Regions from separate parts of the Stenotrophomonas sp. 115C5 genome, predicted to be linked through region 1. Evidence: predicted binding sites of a transcription regulator. Region 1 holds the regulator's gene; the other holds the start of a gene.
What was found. Region 1 encodes FliA, which starts transcription of late flagellar genes. Its sites were predicted from a motif close to TAAAGTTTNNCNNNCNNNGGCCGATAA; they were not measured.
Positions count from the first base shown of each region.

Region 2: a site for FliA is predicted at 6,172-6,198, ahead of AC13FN_RS01645 (GGDEF domain-containing protein). Genes of this name have one in related genera too.

Region 1 is NZ_JBSPUQ010000004.1:10,099-21,091, forward strand. Features, by position in the region: gene AC13FN_RS06875 (STAS domain-containing protein) at 1-71, opposite strand, end outside; gene AC13FN_RS06880 (chemotaxis protein CheW) at 399-1,478, opposite strand; gene AC13FN_RS06885 (ParA family protein) at 1,475-2,257, opposite strand; gene motD (flagellar motor protein MotD) at 2,262-3,278, opposite strand; gene AC13FN_RS06895 (flagellar motor protein) at 3,280-4,020, opposite strand; gene AC13FN_RS06900 (chemotaxis protein CheW) at 4,122-5,954, opposite strand; gene AC13FN_RS06905 (protein phosphatase CheZ) at 5,957-6,562, opposite strand; gene cheY (chemotaxis response regulator CheY) at 6,562-6,954, opposite strand; gene AC13FN_RS06915 (RNA polymerase sigma factor FliA) at 7,012-7,755, opposite strand; gene AC13FN_RS06920 (MinD/ParA family ATP-binding protein) at 7,752-8,639, opposite strand; gene flhF (flagellar biosynthesis GTPase FlhF) at 8,626-10,248, opposite strand; gene flhA (flagellar biosynthesis protein FlhA) at 10,394-10,993, opposite strand, start outside.
Region 2 is NZ_JBSPUQ010000001.1:342,213-353,205, forward strand. Features, by position in the region: gene AC13FN_RS01615 (M13 family metallopeptidase) at 1-84, opposite strand, end outside; gene AC13FN_RS01620 (hypothetical protein) at 195-980, shown strand; gene gpmA (2,3-diphosphoglycerate-dependent phosphoglycerate mutase) at 1,017-1,766, opposite strand; gene nfi (deoxyribonuclease V) at 1,861-2,535, shown strand; gene AC13FN_RS01635 (cation diffusion facilitator family transporter) at 2,574-3,554, opposite strand; gene AC13FN_RS01640 (TonB-dependent siderophore receptor) at 3,697-5,946, opposite strand; gene AC13FN_RS01645 (GGDEF domain-containing protein) at 6,231-7,646, shown strand; gene AC13FN_RS01650 (MFS transporter) at 7,746-8,975, opposite strand; gene AC13FN_RS01655 (winged helix-turn-helix transcriptional regulator) at 9,054-9,503, shown strand; gene AC13FN_RS01660 (metallophosphoesterase) at 9,577-10,704, shown strand; gene AC13FN_RS01665 (response regulator) at 10,839-10,993, shown strand, end outside.

The DNA of each region.
Region 1 (10,993 bases):
GGGGCGAGGCGGTTCTTGAGCTCGGTAGTGCTCTCGATGCCGAGATCCCCACCCAGTTCGACAGTGCTCATCGTTGCTCCGGACAAACGGTTCCGTGATCCATAACGGCACCCCGGCGGGGTTCTTTAGGGGAATCGACGCGGTGCGCCGATGCGGTGTTGTTCGGGGACGGGAGATGCCAATGCTGCGCATCGGCACCTGCCGTCCCCGCTGCGTAGGCGCCGTTGCTGATGGAGGCGGATGCGACTTAATCCCCTCCGTCCCCTTTTTAATGGCGACGGCGCAGTGGGGACGTAAGGTGTTGATCCAACGGATCAATTCCTTGCGTCCCCGACAGGCAACGCGTCGGCGCAAAGCGCCGACTCAGCTCAACCAACGCGTCGGCGCAAAGCGCCGACTCAGCTCAACAGCCGGGTGGCATCCAGCAGGATCATCGGGCGCTGGCTGACCCGGGCGACGCCACGGAACAGGTCGTTGGAGATCTGGCAGATGCGCGCGGTATCGGGCGGTTCGATCTGCGAATCGGTGAGGTTGGCGACATCCTCCACCGCCGACACGCGCAGGCCGATGGTCTCGCCGTCTTCTTCCAGGACCACGATGCGGGTCTGTGAGTCGTCTTCAGCGGCCGCCGCGCCGAGGTGCAGGCCGAGATCCATCACCGGTACCACCTGGCCGCGCAGGTTCATGATGCCGAGCATGGCTGGCGCGGTGCCGCGCAACGGCAGCAGCGGCACCGGCAGGACCACTTCCTGCACCTTCAGCAGTTCCAGTGCATAGGCCTGGGTGCCGCAGCGCAGGCGCAGCCAGCGCGAGGTGCGCTCGCCGGCGCGTCGGTTCTGCGGATGCGGACTGCTGGCGGGCCGATGTGCCTGTGCCTGCAGTTCCTGCCAGCTGTTCGGACGGTTGCCTGCTGGTGCGTCCACGGCCACGCGCGGTGGCGGCGCGGCATCGGTGCGTGCCGCTGGAGCGGGTGCTGCGACTACGGCCGGTGGCGGCGCAGGAACGTCCTCACCGCCTGCTGCGGCCTCGAATGCAGCCTGCAGGCCGGGGCTGTCGGTGTGGGCGAGGCGATGGCTGTCGGCCGTATCGGTCTCGTAGATCACTTCGTCCGGCAGGTCGTCCCAGGTGGGTTCCGGACCTGCCTTGGCGGCGGTCGGAGCAGGGGGCGTCTCGTGGATCACCTCGTCAGGCAGGTCATCCCAGGTTGGTTCGCGCTCGGGAGCGGCGACAGGCGTTGCGGCGGCCTCGAAAGCGGCTTCCAGTGCTGCGTTGTCCTCTGCCGGGGCAGCAGCAACAGTCTCCGTTTCGTAGATCACTTCGGCCGGCAGGTCGTCCCAGGTCGGCTCGCGTTCGGCGTCCGCTGCAATCGCCGGGCACGCTTCGTCGCTGGCCGGCGGCGGTGCAGCCGGTGGCGCCACGGCGATCGCTTCGCCCAGCAGTTCGTCCAGATAGTCGTCCAGTACGCCGGTGCTGTTCATGCGGCCTGCTCCAGGGCGCGGGCATCCTCGCCGAGGATCCAGTTCAGGGCGCGGCGGTAGGCGGCCAGGCCGCGGCCCGGGTAGTCCTCACCAACGCTTGGCAGGGTCAGGCCGGCGGCGTTGCTGATGCGGGTGTCGATCGGAATGGCGTCTTCCCACACGCGGGTGCCGTGACGATCCTGCATCGTGCGCAGCGACTCGTTGCCGGCGCGGGTGCGGCGGTCGAACAGGGTGGGCAGGATCGAGATCGGCAGCGGGCGACGGCGCGAGCGCTCGACCATCTCGCCGGTGCGGACCATCCCATCCAGGCCATGCAGAGCCAGCGGCTCGGCCTGGGTGGGAATGATCAGGCGGTCGGCCGCGGCCAGTGCGTTGATCATCAACAGGCCGAGGGTGGGTGCGCAGTCCAGCAGGATGTAGTCGTGCTGTCCCTGATGGCGGCCAAGCGCGTTCTGCAGGGCCAGGCCGAGGCCGGGCTGGTTGGCGCTGCGGCGTTCCAATGTGGCCAGCGCGGATTGTGCACAGACATAGTCCAGGCCGTGGATGCTGCTGGCATGGCACAGGCTGGAAAGATCGGCCGGCGGGGCGCCGAACAGTTCCAGCACGCCGGCCGGCGGCGGATCCACCGGCACGCCGAAGGCGCGGCTGAGCGAGGCATGCGGATCGAGATCGATCAGCAGCACGCGATGGCCAAGCGCGGCCAGGCCGCGGCCGAGGGCGAGGGTGGTGGTGGTCTTGCCGACTCCGCCCTTCTGGTTGGCGACTGCCCAGATGCGCATCGGTTTACTCCTTCATTGCCGGGGGAACGGCGGCGCCGACGCGGCTGCCAGCCGGCACCGGCGGCAACTTCACCGGTGCGATGGGGGAGGTGGGGGCGGTAGCCGGAGTTGCCGCGGCTTGCTCGGTGTCGGTGCTTTGGGTGGCGCCGGTGGCTGCGTTCAGGCGCTGGCCGAGCGGGTCCACCGAATGCGAGGTGTCGGCCAGGATGATGACCATCACCCGACGGTTGCGGTTGCGGCCCTGCGCGCTGTCGTTCTCTTCGCGCGGGCGGAACTGGCCGTAGCCGACCATCGCCAGCCGCGACGGTTGCACGCCCTGGTCGGCGAACAGGTGCACCACGCTGGCCGCGCGGCCGGCCGACAGTTCCCAGTTTGAAGGGAAGGTGGCGGTAGCAATCGGTACATTGTCGGTGTGCCCTTCCACGCGCACGCTGTTGGGCACGTCACGCAGCACCTCGGCCAGGCTGGCCAGGGTCTGCCGTGCATGCACGTCCAGCGCGGCCGAGCCGGTGGGGAACAGGATGTCGCTGTTGATCTCGACTTCGATCCACAGCTCGGTGCGGCGCACGCTGATCATGCCGCGGTCGATCAACGGCGCCAGTGCAGCGGTAAGGCGGTCGGCGATGCTGTTGAGCTGGCGCTCGGCCCGCGCGATCTGCTCCTGGTTGTGCACCGACACCGGCATGCGCATCTGCGAGGCCATCGATGGCAGCAGGGTCGGGTCGTGCGAGGGCGCAGGCGCCGAGGGCCCGATCTTGGTGCCGGACTTGATCACCGAGGGGCTGTCCCAGCCGCCACCCTGCACCTGCTTGTTACCCACCTGCACCGGATTGATGGTGCGCGGTGCGCCACCGAAGGCATCGGTCAGCGCGTCGGCCATGATCCGATACTTGCCCTCGTTGACCGAGGAAATCGCATACATGACCACGAAGAAGGCCAGCAGCAGCGTCATCAGGTCGGCATAGGGGATCGCCCATGCTTCATGGTTGGCGTGCTCTTCGTGGTGCTTGCGGCGGGCCATGTCAGTGCAGGAAGCCGGAAAGGTTGGTTTCGATGTTGCGCGGGTTCTCGCCCTGGGCGATCGAGATCAGGCCTTCGATGACCATTTCGCGGTCGCGGGTGTTGTGCGAGATCACACTCTTGAGCTTGGCGGCCACCGGCAGGAACAGCAGGTTGGCCGAGGCGATGCCGTAGATGGTGGCGGTGAACGCTGCGGCGATGCCGTGGCCGAGCTTGCTCGGGTCGGCCAGGTTCTTCATCACCGCGATCAGGCCGAGCACGGCGCCGATGATGCCGAGGGTCGGTGCGTAGATGCCCATCGCTTCAAAGACCTTGGCGCCGGCCTGGTCCTGATGCTCCTGGCTGCCCAGTTCGATTTCCAGCATGTGCCGCATCGATTCGGGTTCAACGCCATCGACCAGCAGCTGCAGGCCCTTGCGCAGGAACGGGTCCTGCTGCGCTTCCACCTGCGACTCCAGGCCCAGCAGGCCCTGGCGGCGGGCGATGTTGCTCCACTCGACGATCTGCTGGATCAGTTCGCGGCGATCACTGTGCGGCGGGCGCACGACCCAGCGCACGATCTTGAACGCATGCTTGAACACCGCCGGCGAGGTATGCAGCAGGATCGCGGCGACGGTGCCGACGATGACGATCACGAACGCCGCAGGCGACCACAACGACGCCAGGCCGGCGCCCTTGAGGATGCTGCCACCGACCAGCGAGGCCAGGGCGAGAAAGAGTCCAATGAGGCTGAGTCTATCCATGGTTCCGGTATCGGCGTGTATGAATGGGACTTGAGACACCGGTAGATCGCGTACAGACGGTAGTCACAGTTTTCGGGTCGCCGGGCGACGCCCGGCGGGGGTCATCGCAGTCCGTCCACGTCCAGGATCAGGGCCATGCGACCATCGCCGATCAAGGTTGCACCTGCATAACCACGCAGGCCGCGCAGGGCTTTCGGCAGCGGCTTGATGACCACTTCCTCGCGCCCGCGCACCTGGTCCACGACCAGCCCGAAGCGCGCTTCGCCGGCCTGCAGCACCACGATGGTCAGCAGGGGCGAGGCGGCCGGCGTCACATCCAGCCACTGGCGCAGATCGACCAGCGGCAGGGTGTGCGAGCGGCGGTCGAGCACGGCACGGCCATCGAACCAGCCCAGCGACGTGCGCGGTGCGTGCAGCACTTCCATCACGCGCGCCAGCGGCAGCGCGTAGACGTCCTCGCCGGCCTGCACCAGCAGGGTTGGCAGGATCGCCAGGGTCAGCGGCACGCGGATCAGGAAGCGGCTGCCACGGCCCAGCTCCGACTGGATCTGGATCTGGCCGCTCAGTTCGCGGATGCGTGACTGCACCACGTCCATGCCGACGCCGCGGCCGGAGATGTCGGTGACCTGCTGCTTGGTCGAGAAGCCAGGCAGGAACACCAGGTGCAGGCATTCCTCGCTGCTCAGGCGCGCGGCCGCTTCCGGATCGATCAGGCCCTTCTCGCGTGCCTTGGCACGCAGCTTTTCGGGGTCGATGCCGGCGCCATCGTCCTGCACCTCGATGCTGACGTAGTCACCTTCCTGCTGCGCCGAAAGCCGCACGTGGCCCATCCGCGGCTTGCCCTGCGCCTCGCGCAGGTCGGGCATTTCCACGCCATGGTCGATGGCGTTGCGGACCAGGTGCACCAGCGGGTCGGCCAGCGCTTCGACCAGGTTGCGGTCGAGCTCGGTCTCGGCGCCGATCAGTTCCAGGTCCACTTCCTTCTTCAGCGAGCGGGCGACGTCGCGGGCCACCTTGGGGAAGCGGGAGAACACCTTGCCCACCGGCTGCATGCGGGTACGCATCACCGCCGACTGCAGGCGGGCCGTGGCGATGTCCAGTGTGGACACGGCGCGGTCCAGCTCTTCATCGCGCAGGCGTGCACGCAGGGTCTTGAGCCGATTGCGTGACAGCACCAGTTCGCCGATCAGGTTGACGATCGCGTCCAGGCGCTTGGTGTCTACGCGTACGGTATGTTCGGCCTCGGCCAACGGTTTGGCGGCCGGCTTTGCCACCGGTGCCGGTGTGGCGACCGGGCGCGGGGCTGCAACCGGCGCCGGTGCCACGGCGGCAGCAGGCTTGGTGCCCGGTGCGGCGCCACCGTGCAGCTGGTCGAGCAGGGCTTCGAACTCGTCTTCGCTGATCAGTCCGTCGTCGGCCTTCTTCGCCGGTGCGACCGCGGTCGGCGCGTTGCCACCATGCAGCTGGTCGAGCAGGGCCTCGAATTCGTCGTCGGTGATCAGGTCGCTGCCACCCGCGGCGGGTGCTGCTGCGGCGGCGGGTGCCGCCACGGCACCGCCGTGCACGTCGAACTGGGCGATCAGGTCCGGCGGCGCATAGCCCGGCTCGGTGCCGGAGGAAACTGCATCCAGCATCGACTGCAGGTAGTCCAGCGATTGCTGGGCCGCGTCGAAGTGATGGGCCTGCAGCACTGCCTGGCCGGCACGCGCGGCGCCCAGCGCTTCTTCAGCGGCATGGCACAGCTCCACCATGGCGGTGACGCCGAGGAAGCCGGCGCCGCCCTTGAGCGTGTGATAGCCGCGGAACACCGCGTTGAGCTGATCGCTGTCCTGCGGTGCCTGCTCCAGCGACACCAGCTGTTCGCCGAGGCGATCCAGGATTTCCTGTGCCTCGATGATGAAATCGGCAGTGATGTCGTCGGATACCGCGCTCATGCTTACAGCCCCAGATCCGACAACAGGTCGTCGGCGTCGTTCTGCGAGACCGCGTGGCGGTCCAGTCCCTTCAGTGCCGGCCCGGCCAGTTCCGGGTCGGAGCGATGCTGTTCCGGCGGCAGGCCGAGCGCGCCGAAGCCTTCGTGCACGCGGCGGACGATGCCGACCACGCGACGGATGATCTGCCCGGTCAGGTCCTGGTAGCTCTGGGTCAGGGCGATCTCGGTCAGGTTGTGGCGGATGCGCTCGAGCTGCGCGTCCTGGCCCGGCTGCAGGCCTTCGGCGCGCAGCTGTTCGGTCAGGTTGCGGCATTCCTCGGCCAGGTCCAGGGTGCGGTGCGTGGCCTGTTCGGTCATCGCCACCACGTGGTCCAGGCGCGCGCAGGCATCGTCCAGCTCGCCGGCTTCGCTCGGCACGGTCGGCAGTTCACCCAGCGCCTGTCCCAGCTCGCGGGCCAGCCGCGAAAGACCGCTCATCATCGGCTGCGTGCGCAGCGCGACCAGTCCGTCGATGCGTTGCCGCCAGGCGGCTTCGTCACCGGACTCCAGCGCGTCCAAGGCCTCCTGCAGGCGCAGGGCGAGGGCGTTCTTGTCGACCGTGGTATCCATCAGGCGCTGGCCGCCAGGCGTTCGAAGATCTTGCCCAGCTTCTCTTCCAGCGTCTGCGCGGTGAACGGCTTGATGATGTAGCCGTTCACGCCGCTCTGGGCGGCTTCGATGATCTGCTCGCGCTTGGCTTCGGCGGTGACCATCAGCACCGGCAGCGTCTTCAGCTTGGCGTCGGCGCGGATCGCCTTCAGCAGCTCGATGCCGGTCATCACCGGCATGTTCCAGTCGGTCACCACGAAATCGAACGGCTGGCTCTGCAGCAGCGACAGCGCGGCATGCCCGTCCTCGGCTTCGGCGGTATTGGTGAAGCCCAGATCGCCCAGCAGGTTCTTGACGATTCGACGCATGGTCGAGAAGTCGTCGACGATCAGGATGCGCATGTTCTTGTTCAAAGCAGAATTCCTTTGTTGTTCATTCCGGACGGCCGGGGGCAGCCGCCTCGGGGATGTTCATTCTTCGAGGCCGGCGTCGGCGGCCTCGAACAGCTTCAGCCGGCCACGCAGGCGCAGTACCGCCTGGCCGTGGATCTGGCAGACCCGCGACTCGCTCACACCGAGCACCGCGCCGATCTCCTTCAGGTTCAGTTCCTGCTCGTAGTACAGCGAGAGCACCAGCTGTTCGCGCTCGGGCAGGTGGCCGATGGCCTTGCCCAGCTCGCGACCGAACTCGCCGCGCTCCAGCACCTGCTGCGGGGTTGGGCCGCCCTGGGCTACGGTGTCCAGCTCGCCCTGGTCCTCGATGCGCGATTCAAGGCTCAGTACCTGGCCACGGGCAGCGTCTTCCATCAGCCGCAGGTACTCGGGCAATGGCATCTCCATCGCGGCGGCCACTTCGGTGGCGCTGGCGGCACGGCCACTGCTCTGTTCCAGGCGGCGGATGGTGGCGGCGGCATCACGTGCACGGCGGTGCACCGAGCGCGGCACCCAGTCGCCACGGCGGATCTCATCGATCATCGAGCCGCGGATGCGGATCGAGGCGTAGGTCTCGAACGAAGCACCCTGGTCGGCGTCATAGCTGCGCGAGGCTTCGATCAGCCCCATCATGCCGGCCTGGATCAGGTCGTCGACCTCGACGCTTGCCGGCAGGCGTGCGGCCAGGTGGTGGGCGATGCGCCGCACCAGGTCCGAATGCTGGGCGATGACCTCGTTGGCCGCCGTGCGCTGGACTTCCCGGTACTGGGCTGCGCCTTTCATGCGGCCACCCCGCGCTGCTTGAGGATACGCTCGAGGAAGAACTCGACGCCGCCACGCGGTTCGGTCGGCGCCTGCCAGCGTGCGGTGCGGCGGGCAATCTCGGTGATCGCCAGCGCGGCCGGGCTGGACGGGTAGGCCTTCACCACCGGCTGCTGGCGCTGCACCGACAGACGCAGCCAGTCATCCTGCGGCACGCAGCCCAGGTAGTTCAGCGAGACATCGGCAAGGAACTTCTCGCACACGCGGGTCAGCTTCTCGTACAGCACGCGGCCTTCGTTGGGGTCGCGTACCATGTTGGCAACCACCTGGATGCGGTCCACGCCGCGCTCGCGCGACAGCACCTTGATCAGCGCGTAGGCGTCGGTGATCGAGGCCGGCTCGTCACAGACCACCACCACGGTGTCCTGCGCGGCCTGGCAGAAGGTCAGCACGCCATCGGTGATGCCGGCGGCGGTGTCGACCACCATGATGTCCAGTTCGCGTTCCAGCTCGGAGAATACGTTGACCAGGCCGACGTGCTCGGCCGGGGCCAGTTCGGCCATGTGGCGGCGGCCAGATGCGGCCGGGACCACCAGCACGCCGTTCGGGCCTTCGACGATGACGTCATCCAGCGTGCAGCGGCCGGCGACCAGGTCTGCCAGGGTAAAGGTGGGGTTCAGGCCCAGGATCACGTCGATGTTGGCCAGGCCGAGGTCGGCGTCCAGCAGCAGCGTGCGCTTGCCCATGCCAGCCAGCGCCACGGCCAGGTTGGCCGAAACGTTGGTCTTGCCCACGCCGCCCTTGCCGCCAGTGACGGCAATGGTGCGCACAGGGCCGAGCGGCTCGCTGCGGGTGGCCGACAGCGGGAAGGTCTTGGTCAGCTTGGCGTACTCACGCGACGGCATGGTTCAACTCCGGGTTGCAGGGCATATCGGCCGCGCGGCGCAAATCTTCAAGGCGAAGTACGAGATTGGCTGCACTGGCCCGGTGCAGGTCCTCCGGAACGTCCTGGCCATCGGTCACCCAGGTGATCGGCAGGGCGTGGTCCACGGCCACCGACAGGGCATTGCCGAAGCGGCCGGTCTCGTCCAGCTTGCTCAGTACCAGGCCCTGCAGGTTGGCAGCGCCGAAGCGGCGGACCACCTCGTCCATGTCGCCGAAGCTGGTATTGGCCGGCAGCACCAGCAGCGTGCGGACCTGGCGGGCGGCGCGCAGCCACTGCAGCTGGGCGGCCAGTGCGCGGTCGCGCGGGCCCAGGCCGGCGGTGTCGATCAGTACCAGCTTGTAGTCCTTCAGGCGTTCCAGCAGCTGGTCCAGGTCGGTGCCGCTGTTGGCCTCGTGCACCGCGATGCCGAGCTGGCGGCCGTAGCCGTACAGCTGCTCGCGGGCACCGATGCGGGTGGTGTCGGTGGTGACCAGGGCCACATCACGCGGCGCGTGCTTCTCGGCGAAGCGCGAGGCCAGCTTGGCGATGGTGGTGGTCTTGCCGGCGCCGGTCGGGCCAACCAGGGCGATCACGCCACCTTCCTCCAGCGGGTCGACCGGGGCGATCGGCAGCTTGCGCGAGATCAGCCCCAGCATCAGGCCGCGGCCGCGGTGAGCCTCGGTCTCCAGCGGGATCTGCATGGCCACGTCGCGGGCCAGGCCGGCGTCGAAGCCGTACTCGTCCATCAGGTCCAGCGCAGTAGCGCGCACCGGGCAGCCGCGCAGGCGCTCGTCGGTGAAGCGGTTCATTTCGCGCTCGATCACATGGCGCATGCCGGCCACTTCCTGGCGCAGCTGGCGGATCTCGGCGTCGTCCTGGGCAACCACGGTCAGCGTCGGTGCCGGGGCCAGTACCGGTGCCGGGCTGGTTTCGTCACTGGCTTCAGCCGGTGCCGGTTCGCTGGCGGTGATCCCGGGCTGCACATCAGCCACAGCAGCGGTCGGCAGCGGTGGCGGCTGCACAGCCGGTGCCGGGCTTTCGTGATGCGCCTCGTGCGGCGGATCGATCTGGAAGTGGGCGCGGTTGGCCGGCACAGCGTTGGCAGGTGCCGGTGCAACGGAGGCTTCAGCGTACGGAGCGAAGATCTGTTCCGGCAGCGCCGGTTCGTTGACGGCGGCGCGCGCCAGGGTGGCGGCAAAGCCAGTGCTGCCACGGGTCGGCACGATCTCGTCGGCGCTGTCCAGGGTGCGGCCGGTGGCACCAACGGCCGCACGGGCGAGGGCGGCCACGGCCGAGGTGGTGGCGGCGACCGGTTCCGGCGCCGGGGTGCTGCTGCGGCGGCGGGTGACGGCGGCGATCACCGCGTCGGCGGCGGTGCGCGGCTTGGGCGCCGGCGGCGGAGCGACGTCACGGCGCGAGGCTTCCAGTGCACGCTGCACGGCGCTCTCGTCATAGTTCGCGGCGGCGACGATCTCGATGCCTTCCTCGATCCGGCGGTTGGACAGGATCACGGCGTCAGGACCATGTTCCTTGCGCACCAGGTTCATGGCCGAGCGCATGTCGGCGGCGACGAATCGTTTGATTTTCATGCTGTGGTCACGGGACGAAGACGGCGGGGTGGCGGTCGGAGAACTCGGGTGGTCGGTGGTCTGCACGGTGCGGGTTCCCCTTGGTATCTGTCTGTTGCGTTGGTTCGAAAGTGGTGTCTGTTTTCTGGCGCATCGGAGAGCGGTGTCAGCTGATCGTTCCGACCAGCTTCAGGCGCTTGTCCTCCGGCACCTCGCTGTACGCCAGGACCGACAGCGACGGAACGCTGTGGCGGACCAGGCGCGCCAGCGCGGCGCGCACCGGGCCCGGTACCAGCACGACTGCCGGCTCGTTTCGCGCTTCCTGCTTGCTGACACATTCGGCCAGGCTCTGGTGCAGTCGCTCAGCGAGTCCGGGTTCCAGCGCGGCGCCGTTGCCCTGCGTGGACTCCTGCAAGACACGTTCCAATTGCGGGTTGAGGGTGAACACCGGCAGCTCCGCCGACATTCCGGCGATCTCCTGCACGATGAAGCGGCCCAGTGCGGTGCGCACGGCGGCGGTCAGCACAGCCGGGTCCTGGCTGTTCGGCGCGTGTTCGACCAGGGCTTCGGCGATCTTGCGCAGCTGGCGGATCGGAATGCGCTCGACCAGCAGGTTCTGCAGCACGCGCACCACCGCCGACAGCGGCAGAGCCTTTGGCGTCAGATCTTCGACGAGCTTGGGCGCGCTCTTGGCCAGGTTGGCCAGCAGGTGCTGCACTTCCTCGTGGCCGAGCAGTTCAGGTGCGTGTTCGCGGATCAGGTGCGA
Region 2 (10,993 bases), on a different contig from region 1:
AGCGGTTTCGTTCTTGCCACAGGCCGCCAGCGAGGCAGCGATGGCGATGGTCAGGCCCAGCGGGACCAGGTTGCGGACGTTCATGTGGCTCTCCTGCGGGTAATTTCACAGGGTAGCCGGGGAAGTCGGCAATACGGACCGGCCAAAGGTCACGAGTAACCGAGGGTCACAGACCCTCAATCTATCGTGGCACCATGAACATTGCCCGTTATCCGGTCGCATCCAACTACGTGCCGCCAGCCGCACACTGCTGCAACAAAGGAAAGCACCTAGATATATTCATTCTAGACATGGAAGAAATCATGAAGAACGAAAAGCCATCCAAGGCACCTCGCCGCACTCGACCCACAGGTGAGCTCGAGAAGGAACTCGGCGATCAAATTATGCTTCTGAATCTGGCATGCAATTCATATGATCAGGGGATCGAAGTCGCAGCCAAATACATCTCTGTTTCACTTCGATTGCTACTGAACCACCACGGCCGCCAGCAGTCGCTGCTCGAACAGTTGGGACATCGAAACGGAAGATTCTACAGCTCATGCGCGCCGCTTAACCCGAAAAATCTTCTGGCTGAACACGGACTTGTTGTACTCAGGGTCTCTGCCGATGGAGGCTCATACATTCCCAGAATTGCAGCAGGCTTCTCGCCCAACGGCCCAGTAAGTGTTTCCTTTGAGACTTGGTGGAACACACCCGTCTTGAAAGACTCAAAAGGAAGAACCTTCAATCGGAGAGAGCTGGTAGAGAAGGTAGCCAATACCGACGGAGGAGCTCATGTTGATGCTCAGCTCGACGAGGCTTACATGGAGCTTTCCAGAGACAACTCTCTTGGCTGGACTTTCCAAAATGGCGACATTGCCAGCCCCCTTGCTGGGCGGCCTGAATTGGCATGTATGAGGCAAATTGCACACGAGCTTTTGATCACGCTTGAGAAGCGCTTCCCTCAGCTATTCGAAAACACCAAAGACCAAGCATCATAGGGAAGAAAGGCCGGCTTGCGCCGGCCTTCTGCTTCTTTATTTCGCCTTGCCCTGGTTGGCCACGGCCTCAGCAGCCTTGCGTGCTGCTTCCGGGTCGCCCAGGTAGCGGAACGACTTCACCGTCAGGTCGTCGTTCAGTTCGAACAGCAGCGGGATGCCGGTCGGGATGTTCAGCTCGAGGATTTCCTCGCGCGAGACATTGTTGAGGTACTTGTACAGCGCGCGCAGCGAGTTGCCGTGGGCGGTGACCAGCACGGTCTTGCCGTCCTTCAGCTGCGGCGCAATGGCGTCGTGCCAGTACGGCAGCACGCGGTCCAGGGTCGTGGCCAGCGATTCGGTGCCCGGCAGCGCGTTGCGGTCCAGGCCGGCGTAGCGGCGGTCGTGGATCGGGTGGCCCGGATCTTCCAGGTCCATGGCCGGCGGCGGGATGTCGTACGAACGACGCCACACCTTGACCTGGTCTTCGCCGTGCTTGGCAGCAGTCTCTGCCTTGTCCAGGCCCTGCAGGCCGCCGTAGTGGCGCTCATTGAGCCGCCAGGACTTGTTCACCGGCAGCCAGTCCTGCTCCAGCTCGGCCAGCGCACCCTGCAGGGTGTGGATGGCGCGCTTGAGCACGGAAGTGTGGGCGACGTCGAACTGCAGGCCTTCCTCGCGCATCAGGCGACCGGCGGCGGCCGCTTCCCGGCGCCCCTGTTCGGTCAGGTCGACATCGACCCAGCCGGTGAAGCGGTTGTCCAGGTTCCACTGGCTCTGGCCATGGCGCAACAGTACGAGTTTACGGGTCACTGCAGGGTCTCCAACGCGAGGAAAGGCAGGCCGCCATTGTAGCCCCGGGCGCCACTCACCGGGCCGTGGCGCCGCGCATGCGATGCTGCGGCCAATGAATACGGTGATCGATCCCGGACGCTGGGAAGGCAGCGTCGCCACTGCCCGCGCGCAGCAGATCCAGCTTGCCGGCCGCGTGGAGCGCCAGGACCGCTTGCCCCGCGACATGCGCTGGCTGGCCGGGCTGGATGTCGGCTTTGAAGACAACGGCGCCATCACCCGCGCCGCGGCGGTGCTGCTGGATGCGAAGACGCTGCAGCCCGTGGCGCAGGAGATCGCGCGGATTCCTACGGTGATGCCCTACATCCCCGGCCTGCTCAGTTTCCGCGAGCTGCCGGCGCTGCTGGCGGCACTGGCGCTGCTGCCGCAGGCGCCGGATCTGGTGTTCGTCGATGGCCACGGCATCAGCCATCCGCGCCGGCTGGGCGTGGCCGCGCATCTGGGCGTGGTCACCGACCTGCCGAGCATCGGCGTGGCCAAGTCGAAGCTGGTGGGCCGGTTCGTCGAGCCGGGCGCCGAGGCCGGTGCACATACGCCGCTGTTGGATGGCGATGAACAACTGGGCTGGGTGCTGCGCAGCAAGGTGCGCTGCAAGCCGCTGTTCGTGGCCGGCGGCCATCGGGTCAGTGCCGATACCGCGCTGGCCTGGGTGCAGCGCACCCTGCGCGGTTACCGGCTGCCGGAGCCGACCCGGCTGGCGGATCGGCTGGCCTCGCGACGGGACGAATAGCTGCGGCGGGCATCGCCCGGCACGCGCGTCACCTTCGATCAGCGATGCACGTGACCGCGATGGCCCTGCGCGTCCTCGCCGTGGTCATGGCCCTCATGGCCCTCGTGCTCGCCGCCCTTGGCCGGCACCGGCTCACCACAGGCTTCGCCGCAGTGGTCCGCTTCGATCTGCAGTGTCACGTGCTCGATGCCGAAGTCATCGTGCAGGCGCCCGCCCAGTTCACGGCGCAGCGCATCGGCATCGGTGCCGTCGCGCATCACGATGTGCGCGGTGAGCGCTGGGGTGCTGGAAGCAAGCGCCCACACGTGCAGGTCATGCACATCCAGTACCGCGGCGTGGCCGGACAGGCTGTCACGTACCCTGGCCACGTCCATGCCCTTGGGCACGCCTTCCAGCAGCACGTTGATCGCCTCACGCATCAACACATAGGTGCGCGGCAGCACCCACAGGCCGATCAGCACCGCCAGGATGGGATCGATCGGCTTCCAGCCGGTCCACTTGATCAACAGCGCACCCGCAATCACCGCCACCGAGCCAAGCATGTCCGCCCACACTTCCAGGTAGGCGCCCTTCACGTTGAGGCTCTCGCCGCTGCCGGCCTGCAGCAGGCGCATCGAGATCAGGTTGATGACCAGGCCCGCCGCGGCGATCACCAGCATGCCCGACGAGGCAATCTCCTGCGGCTCGCGGAAACGCCCAATGGCCTCCCACAGGATGTACCCGGCGACCACGAACAGCATCGCACCGTTGATCATCGCGCCCAGCGCTTCCAGGCGCGCATAGCCGTAGGTGCGGCGCGCGTCGGGCGGGCGACGGCTCAGCCGTACCGCGACCAGCGCGATCATCAGCGCCAGCGCATCGGTGGCCATGTGCGCCGCGTCGGACAGCAGCGCCAGGCTGTTGGTCCAGAACGCGCCCACCACCTCGACGACGAGGAAGGTGGAGGTCAGGCCGAGCGCCCACCACAAGGGTTTCTCGTGGCGGATCTCGGATGGCAGGTGATCGTGGTCGTGGCCCATGGCAACAGCTCCTTTGCGATGCGGTGCAGGCTACGCCGTGCTGGCGGGGGAGACTATTACGATGTTTATAACATTGCAGGCGTACCGGTCCGGAGCCGCCAGGCATGCCTGGCGCGCCCCGTGGAACGACGCCGGCCTGGGGTCAGAACCCGAAGCGCAGGCTGGCCCAGTACGCGCGACCCGGCTCGTTGTAGGTCGCCGCACCGGCATCGCTGCTGTTGGCCTCGCGGAACAGGCGCTTGTCGGCCAGGTTGTTGACGCCAAAGCCGAAGCTGACCGTCTCGGTCACATTGTAGCGCGCGCTCACGCCCCAGATGTTGTACGCACCGCGATCCTGCAGTGCGATCGACGGGTCGCAGGTGCCGGTGCAGCGCGGGTCGTTGTTGATGTTGGTGGTGGCCGGTTCCTGCTTGCCGTAGAACGTGCCGGTCAGCAGCAGCGACAGCTTGTCGGTGGCCTGCCAGTCCAGCATGGTGTTGATGGTGTACTTCGGGATCACCGACAGCGGCTGGCGCGTGGTCTTGTTCTCGTTCTCGACCATGTAGGTGAAGTTGTTGCTCCACTTCAGGCGGCTGCCCTGCTCGCCCAGCAGCGGGATCACCAGGTTGCCTTCAAGCCCCTGCACGATCGCCTTGGGTGCGTTCTCCCAGCGGAAGATGCGGCCCTTGGTGTCGGCGGTCAGCCCGATCTGGGTGTAGCCGGCCTGGATCTTGTCCTTGTAGTCGTTGTGGAAGTAGGTCAACGACGCCTGCCAGCCGCTCTGCGGTGCCCACTCGATGCCCAGTTCCTTGTTCAGGCTGGTTTCCGCCTTCAGGTCCGCGTTGCCGCGCATGTAGCAGCCGGCGCCCAGGCTCGGCAGTGCATTCGGGCAGCCATTGCCACGGGTGTAATACAAATAGTCCGGATTCGACTGGTACAGGTTCGGTGCCTTGAATGCACGGGCGATACCCCCCTTCACCACCCAGTCGCTGTTGATGCGGAACTGCGCATTGAGGCTGGGGCTGGTGTTGTTGCCGAACTGGCTGTGGTGATCGAAGCGCAGGCCCGGGGTGACGATCCAGCGCTCACCCAGGTAGATGTTGTCTTCGACGAATACGGCGGTGGTCTGCGCATCGGACTTGCCGCGCGCGCGATCGGCCGACAGCCCCGGAATGCCGCCGCCGCTGCTGCTGGACTGGCTCATCGAGTACGGGTCGGTCAGGCGGCTGTCCAGGTACTCGAAGCCCAGCGTCCAGATGTTCTCGGCGCCGCCCAGCGTGGACGGGAAGCTCACTTCGCCGTCCAGTTGGTAGTTGCGCAGGCGCGAGGTCGACCAGTCGGTGCCGTTGAAGCTGCCCTCCGGGCCACCGGCCAGGCCTTCGTTGATGCGCGAGTTGTTCACCGCCTCCACTGCCGCCGTTACCCGCGAGGTCACATCACCCCAGCGGCCGCGATGGGTGATCGCGCCGGTGTTGCGGTACATGCGGTTGGTCTCGGCCTGCTGCTCGGCCAAGGCCCCCAGATCGATCGGTGTCGAGGTGCCGGTGGTGCTGACCGCGCGGTCACCTGCATAGATGTTGCCCTGGCGGCTGGTGCCGGCTTCGAACTCGACCACCTGGTTGGCGGTCACGTCCCAGCGCAGCAGCGCATTGATGTCGCGGTTCTTGACGCCCTCGCGGCCGGCCGGCGGCACCGCGTTCGGATTGGTCGCGAAGTCACGGTTGAGTTCCAGCGAATCGGCGTCGGTCTTGTTGAGATTGCCGTACAGGCGGAACGACAGGGTGTCGGTCATCGGCCCGCTCAGCTGCAGGCCGACGCGCTCGCTGCCGCCTTCGGCGCTGTGCTCGGGCACCAGGCCATACAGGTCGACCGCACCGGTCAGGTCGCCGGTCGGGCGCTTGGTGATGATGTTGACCACGCCGCCAGAAGCACCCGAGCCATAGCGTGCCGCTGCCGGTCCGCGCAGCACTTCGATGCGCTCGATCATTTCCGCTGGCACCCAGTTGGTGTCACCGCGGGTATTACGCTCGCCGCTACGCCCCATGCGCACCGCATCGCGTGCGCCGATGCGCTTGCCATCGACCAGGATCAGGGTGTTTTCCGGGCCCATGCCGCGCAGATCGATCTGGCGGTTGTTGCCGTACTGGCCCGAGGCACTGTTGCCGGTCAGGTTGACGCCGGGCATGGTGCGCAGCAGTTCGGCGATGTCGTTGGCCGGCGGGCGCCGGGCGATGTCCTCGGCGGTGATGGTCGAGGTACCCAGTGCCTGGCGCGCGATCTGCGAGGCGGTGACGTGCACCGTGTCGATATCGGTGGCGTCGGTTTCGGCCTGGGCGGTCAGGGCGCTACCCGCCAGCAGGGCGGCAACGGCAAGCGCCAGCGGGCGCGGCGAAAGGACAACGGCAGGAGACATGATCAGGACCTTCTGGCAGGGCTACGGGGCCTCTGGCAAAGGGCTTGAGGCAACGACGAGGGAGGCGGAGCAGTCCTGCAGGCACCTGCAGCCCGTTCCGTGCGCGCATTCTCCCACCAATGCGAGTGATTCTCAAATGCGTTCACTCATTGCCGCAGCGGCGCCGATGTGGTTTGCGCACCGTGCAACCCTGCACCGCGCGTAAACTGGCCGGCTAACCCGCCATCAACCGTACGCCGCCGCGGCCGATACCCGTGGTTTGCCGTACGCAGTCAGAGATCGACGTGGAACCACCCCAATTGGACGATGCCAGCCAGCCGCTGGCCGAGGCCTGGCAGCATTACCTGCTGCAGGCCGGCCCTGCCGCCACCGCGCTGCTCAGGGCCGCTGCCACCGATGCCCCACCCGCGCTGGCCCAGCGCTTTTACGAAGTGCTGCTGCAGGACGGGCGTGCACGCCGCTTCCTGTCCCACGACCAGGTCAAGCAGCGCCTGCAGCCGGCCATGCAGCGCTGGCTGGTGCAACTGCTGACCACCGACGCCTCCGGCATCGCCACCACCGTCGCCTCGCAGCGGGTGATCGGCGACGTACACGCGCGGGTCGGCATCCCGGTCGACCTGGTCACCCGCGGTGCGCGCGTGCTCAAGCACGAGCTGTTCGTGCGCCTGCGCGACGACGCGCCCGACAGCGCGACCGCGTTCGCCGCCATCGACTGCCTCAGCGCGATCATGGACATCGCCATGGAAGGCATGACCCTGGCCTACACCCATGCGCGCGAGCGCTCCACCCGTGCCGACGCCGCCTACCGGCTGTTCTCGCTGGTACAGAACGTCGGTACGGAACGCGAGCGTCAACGCGCACTGCTGCTGGACTGGGAGAACGCCCTGCTGTACGCACTCGCCGGTCATGTGCAGGCCAGCGACAACGCCAGCCTGGCCACCTCGGAGTTCGGCCTGTGGTTCACCCATAAGGGCATCCCCAGCTTCGGCGAAAGCAGCGAAACGCAGCAGGTGGGCCAGTTGATGGCCCGCATTGACGGCCACCTGCAGCGCGCGAGCGGCGATGCACCGGCGCAGCGACTGGCGGTACTGCCGGCCATCCGCGAGGATCTGGCTGCCATCCGCACCCTGATGACACTGCTGTTCGAGCGCATCGGCGAACTGGATGCCGGCAGCGATGCGCTGACCAATCTGCTCAACCGTCGCTTCCTGCCTACAGTGCTGCGCCGGGAAATCGAGCTGGCCACGCGCAACCGCACACCGTTCTCGCTGCTGCTGCTCGACCTGGATCATTTCAAGGCAATCAACGACGGCCATGGCCACGATGCCGGCGACCGCGCGTTGCAGCACGTGGCCGGCCTGCTCGGCCAGCTCACGCGTGGCAGCGACTACCTGTTCCGCTATGGCGGCGAAGAATTCGTGGTGGTGCTGGTGGCCGCCAGCGAATCGCAGGCGACCGTGATCGCCGAGAGCCTGCGCCGGCAGATCGCACAGTCGCCGGTAGCGCTGGCCAATGGCCAGGTGCTGGAACTGACCGCCAGCATCGGCGTGGCCGGTCACGATGGTCATCCGGATTACGAGCGGCTGATGGCACGTGCCGACGCCGCGATGTACGAAGCCAAGCGCAGCGGCCGCAACCGCGTGGTGGTGGCCAGCGAGGCATTGCAGGAAGCCCCCGGGCGGCGTGCGTTGCAGCGGTAACGCCGCGCGGCAGGCACCAGAGTCGACTGCCAGTCGACTATCGCGCGGAGCGCTGGCTTCTCGCGCTCCGCGGCAAGAGCAGTCGACCAACGGTCGACGCTACCGACAGCCGACGCCACCGACACCAACGTCAGCCGCTGCTTTCACCGCCACCACCCACCATGCTGCCCACCACAGCAGCGCCAGCAACGCGATGCCTGCCCCCAGCAGGCACACTGCGGGCCAGCCATGCCGCACCTGCATCCAGGGCCCCGCCGCCGCTCCTGCACCACTGCCCACCGCATAGAACAGCATGTACAAAGCCACCAGGCGCCCATGCTGTTCTGCCGGTGCACGCAGCAGCAATGCCTGGTTCGAAACATGCAGTGCCTGGCCGCCGAGGTCGAGCACGACCACACCCAGCAGCAGCAAGGACAGCGATTGCGGCAGGCCCAGCAGCGGCCACCACGCGACCAGCATCAGCAGCAGCGCGCCGAGGCTGACCCGATGTGCGAAACCGCAGTCCATCCAGTGCCCGACCCGCGCCGCCATCAACGCACCGACCACGCCGGCCAGGCCGAGCGCGCCGATGGCTGCGGTCGACCAGTGCAGCGGCGGTGCCGACAGCGGCAAGGGTGCCGCCGCCCAGAACACGTTGAGGCCGGCAAACAGCAGCACCGCCAGCGGCCCGCGCTCGCGCAGCGTCCGATTCCGGCGCAGCATGCCCAGCATCGAGCCCAGCATCGAGCCCAGCAGCTCGCGCCAGCGTGGAGGGACCAACGGCACCGGTACTGCGGGCAAGCGCCGCCACAGCAGCGCCGCCAATGCCGCCATCACCACCGCGGACAGCAGGTAGACCCTCTGCCAGCCAAAGGCCGCCGCCACCGTACCCGACACCACGCGCGCCAGCAGCAGGCCGATGAACACTCCGCCCTGCACCACGCCAACCATGCGACCGCGCTGCTCGGGCGGTGCCAGCGTGGCGGTGTAGGCGATCAGGCCCTGGGTCAGCGCCGTGCCCAGCAATCCGGCCAGCAGCATGCCCGACAACAGCCAGCTCGCCGTGCGCGACGCCGCCAGCCACAACAGGGCCAGCACCAGTGCGATCAGCTGCAGCCGCAGCAGGCGTCGCCGGTCACCGCGGTCCGCCAGCGGCAGCAGGCCAAGCAACGCCAGCACGCTGCCGGCCTGGGTGGCCGCCAGCACCGCGCCGGCCACGGCCCGGTCCAGTGCAAAGGCGCGTGCAAGCTGATCCAGCAGCGGCTGAGCGTAGTAGACATTGGCAACGCTGGCGCCGGCGGCAACCGCAAGCAGGACCAGCAGCGGACGGGGAAGAGATGCGGCACTCATCTTGTAGTTGCAATTTGAAACCGGGTGCAGGCTATCGCCATTGGTTTTAAACTGCAACCACATTCGGAGATACCCAGCATGCGCACCGACAGCCCCTGTCCTGTAGCCCGCAGTGCCGACCTGCTCGGTGACCGCTGGGCGTTGCTGGTGATCCGCGACGCGTTCGACGGCATCACCCGCTTCGGTGATTTCCAGCGCAGCCTCGGCGCGGCGCGCAACATCCTCAGCGACCGCCTGCGCCGGCTGGTCGAGGCCGGCATCCTGCAGCTGCGGCCGGCCTCCGATGGATCGGCCTACCAGGAGTACGTGCTCACCGCCGCCGGCCAGGAACTGTTCCCGCTGCTGGTCGCGCTGCGCCAGTGGGGAGAGCGCCATCGCTTCGGTACGGGCGAAGCCCATTCACAGCTGATCGAATTGGCGACGCGGCGGCCGCTGCCCTACATGCAGCCACGTGGGCGCGACGGCCAGCCGCTCCAGCCCGCCGCCGCCCGCGTGCGCAAGCTCAAGGACGACGGGCGCGACGCCTGACACGCCCATTCGCGCACACCGACGAACGCCCGCGCCGGTTAGCATCGGGTTTTTCCGCCGCTGGATGCCGCCGATGTCGCGCTATCGCCCTTCCCTGCTGACCGCCCTGCTGTTGCCGCTGCTGGCCTGCGCCACAGCAGCCACGCAGGCCCGCGAGGTTGCCGCGCCCGCCGACCACGTGCAGGCCGATGGCCCCTATGTGTTCCGCCAGGGCAACCAGTTGCAGGCCAGATGGATCTGCGACGACAAGGTCGAGTCGCACACGCTTGCCTCCGGGGCAGCAGGTACCGATATCGCCCCGCGCTGCGGCTACGAACACAGCGTGCACGTGGCTGCACCCAATGCACCTTCGATCTCCGTGCTGCCGGCCGTGCCGCGCATCGTTGCGCTGTCCGACATCCACGGCCAGTACCGGCTGCTGGTGCGCCTGCTGCGCGCCCACCAGGTCATCGACGCACAGGACCGCTGGGCGCTGGGCAAGGACACCCTGGTCATCGCCGGCGATGTGTTCGACCGTGGCCCGCAGGTGACCGAGGCGTTCTGGCTGCTGTATGGCCTGCAGCAGCAGGCGGCCGCCGCCGGTGGCGCAGTGCACTTCGTGCTCGGCAACCACGAGACCATGGTGCTGTACGACGACCTGCGCTACGTCAATCCGAAGTACCTGCGCAGTGCCCAGCTGCTGGGGCGCAGCTACCCTCAGTTGTATGGCGCCGACTCGGTGATCGGGCAGTGGCTGCGCACCCGTCCGGTGCTGCTGAAGATCGGCGACACCCTGTTCCTGCACGGCGGCATTTCGCCCGAGGCAGTACAACTGGCGCTGGACCCGGCGCGCACCAACGCGGCCTACCAGGCCACGCTCGGCCTGGCCAAGGCCGAAGTGAAGGCCGATCCGGCCACCGCACCGCTGTATGACGGCAAGACCAGCCCGATCTGGTACCGCGGCTACTTCGATGGGCGACTGGACACCGCAGGGGTGCAGGCCGTACTCGACCGCCTGCAGCTCACGCGCATCGTGGTCGGCCATACCTCGATGCCGCACGTCAGCAGCTTCCATGGCGACCGCGTGATTGCCATCGACAGCAGCATCAAGAACGGCGAGAACGGCGAACTGCTGTTCATCGAGGATGGCAGGCTCAGCCGTGGCCTGCTGGATGGCTCGCGGGTGCCGCTGGCGCTGGGTGAGCCGGGCCTGCAGGACTGAATGGAGGGACAGCGCGACGGCACCGGGCGGTGGCGGCCCGCTCCACCTTCACCCGGTTTGCGGCTACCCTCGGCAGCCGAGAGAGGCCCACCCCGTCCATCCGGTGGGCCTGACTGTTACAGGAGCCCCCGCGCATGCGCGTTCTGATTGCTGAAGACGACCCGGACATCGCCTCCGGCCTGTGCGCCTCGCTGCGCCGCCAGGGCCATGTGGTCGACCACGTCGACAACGGCGCGCACGCCGACGCCGCGCTGGGCTCGACCCAGTACGCGCTGCTGGTGCTGGACCT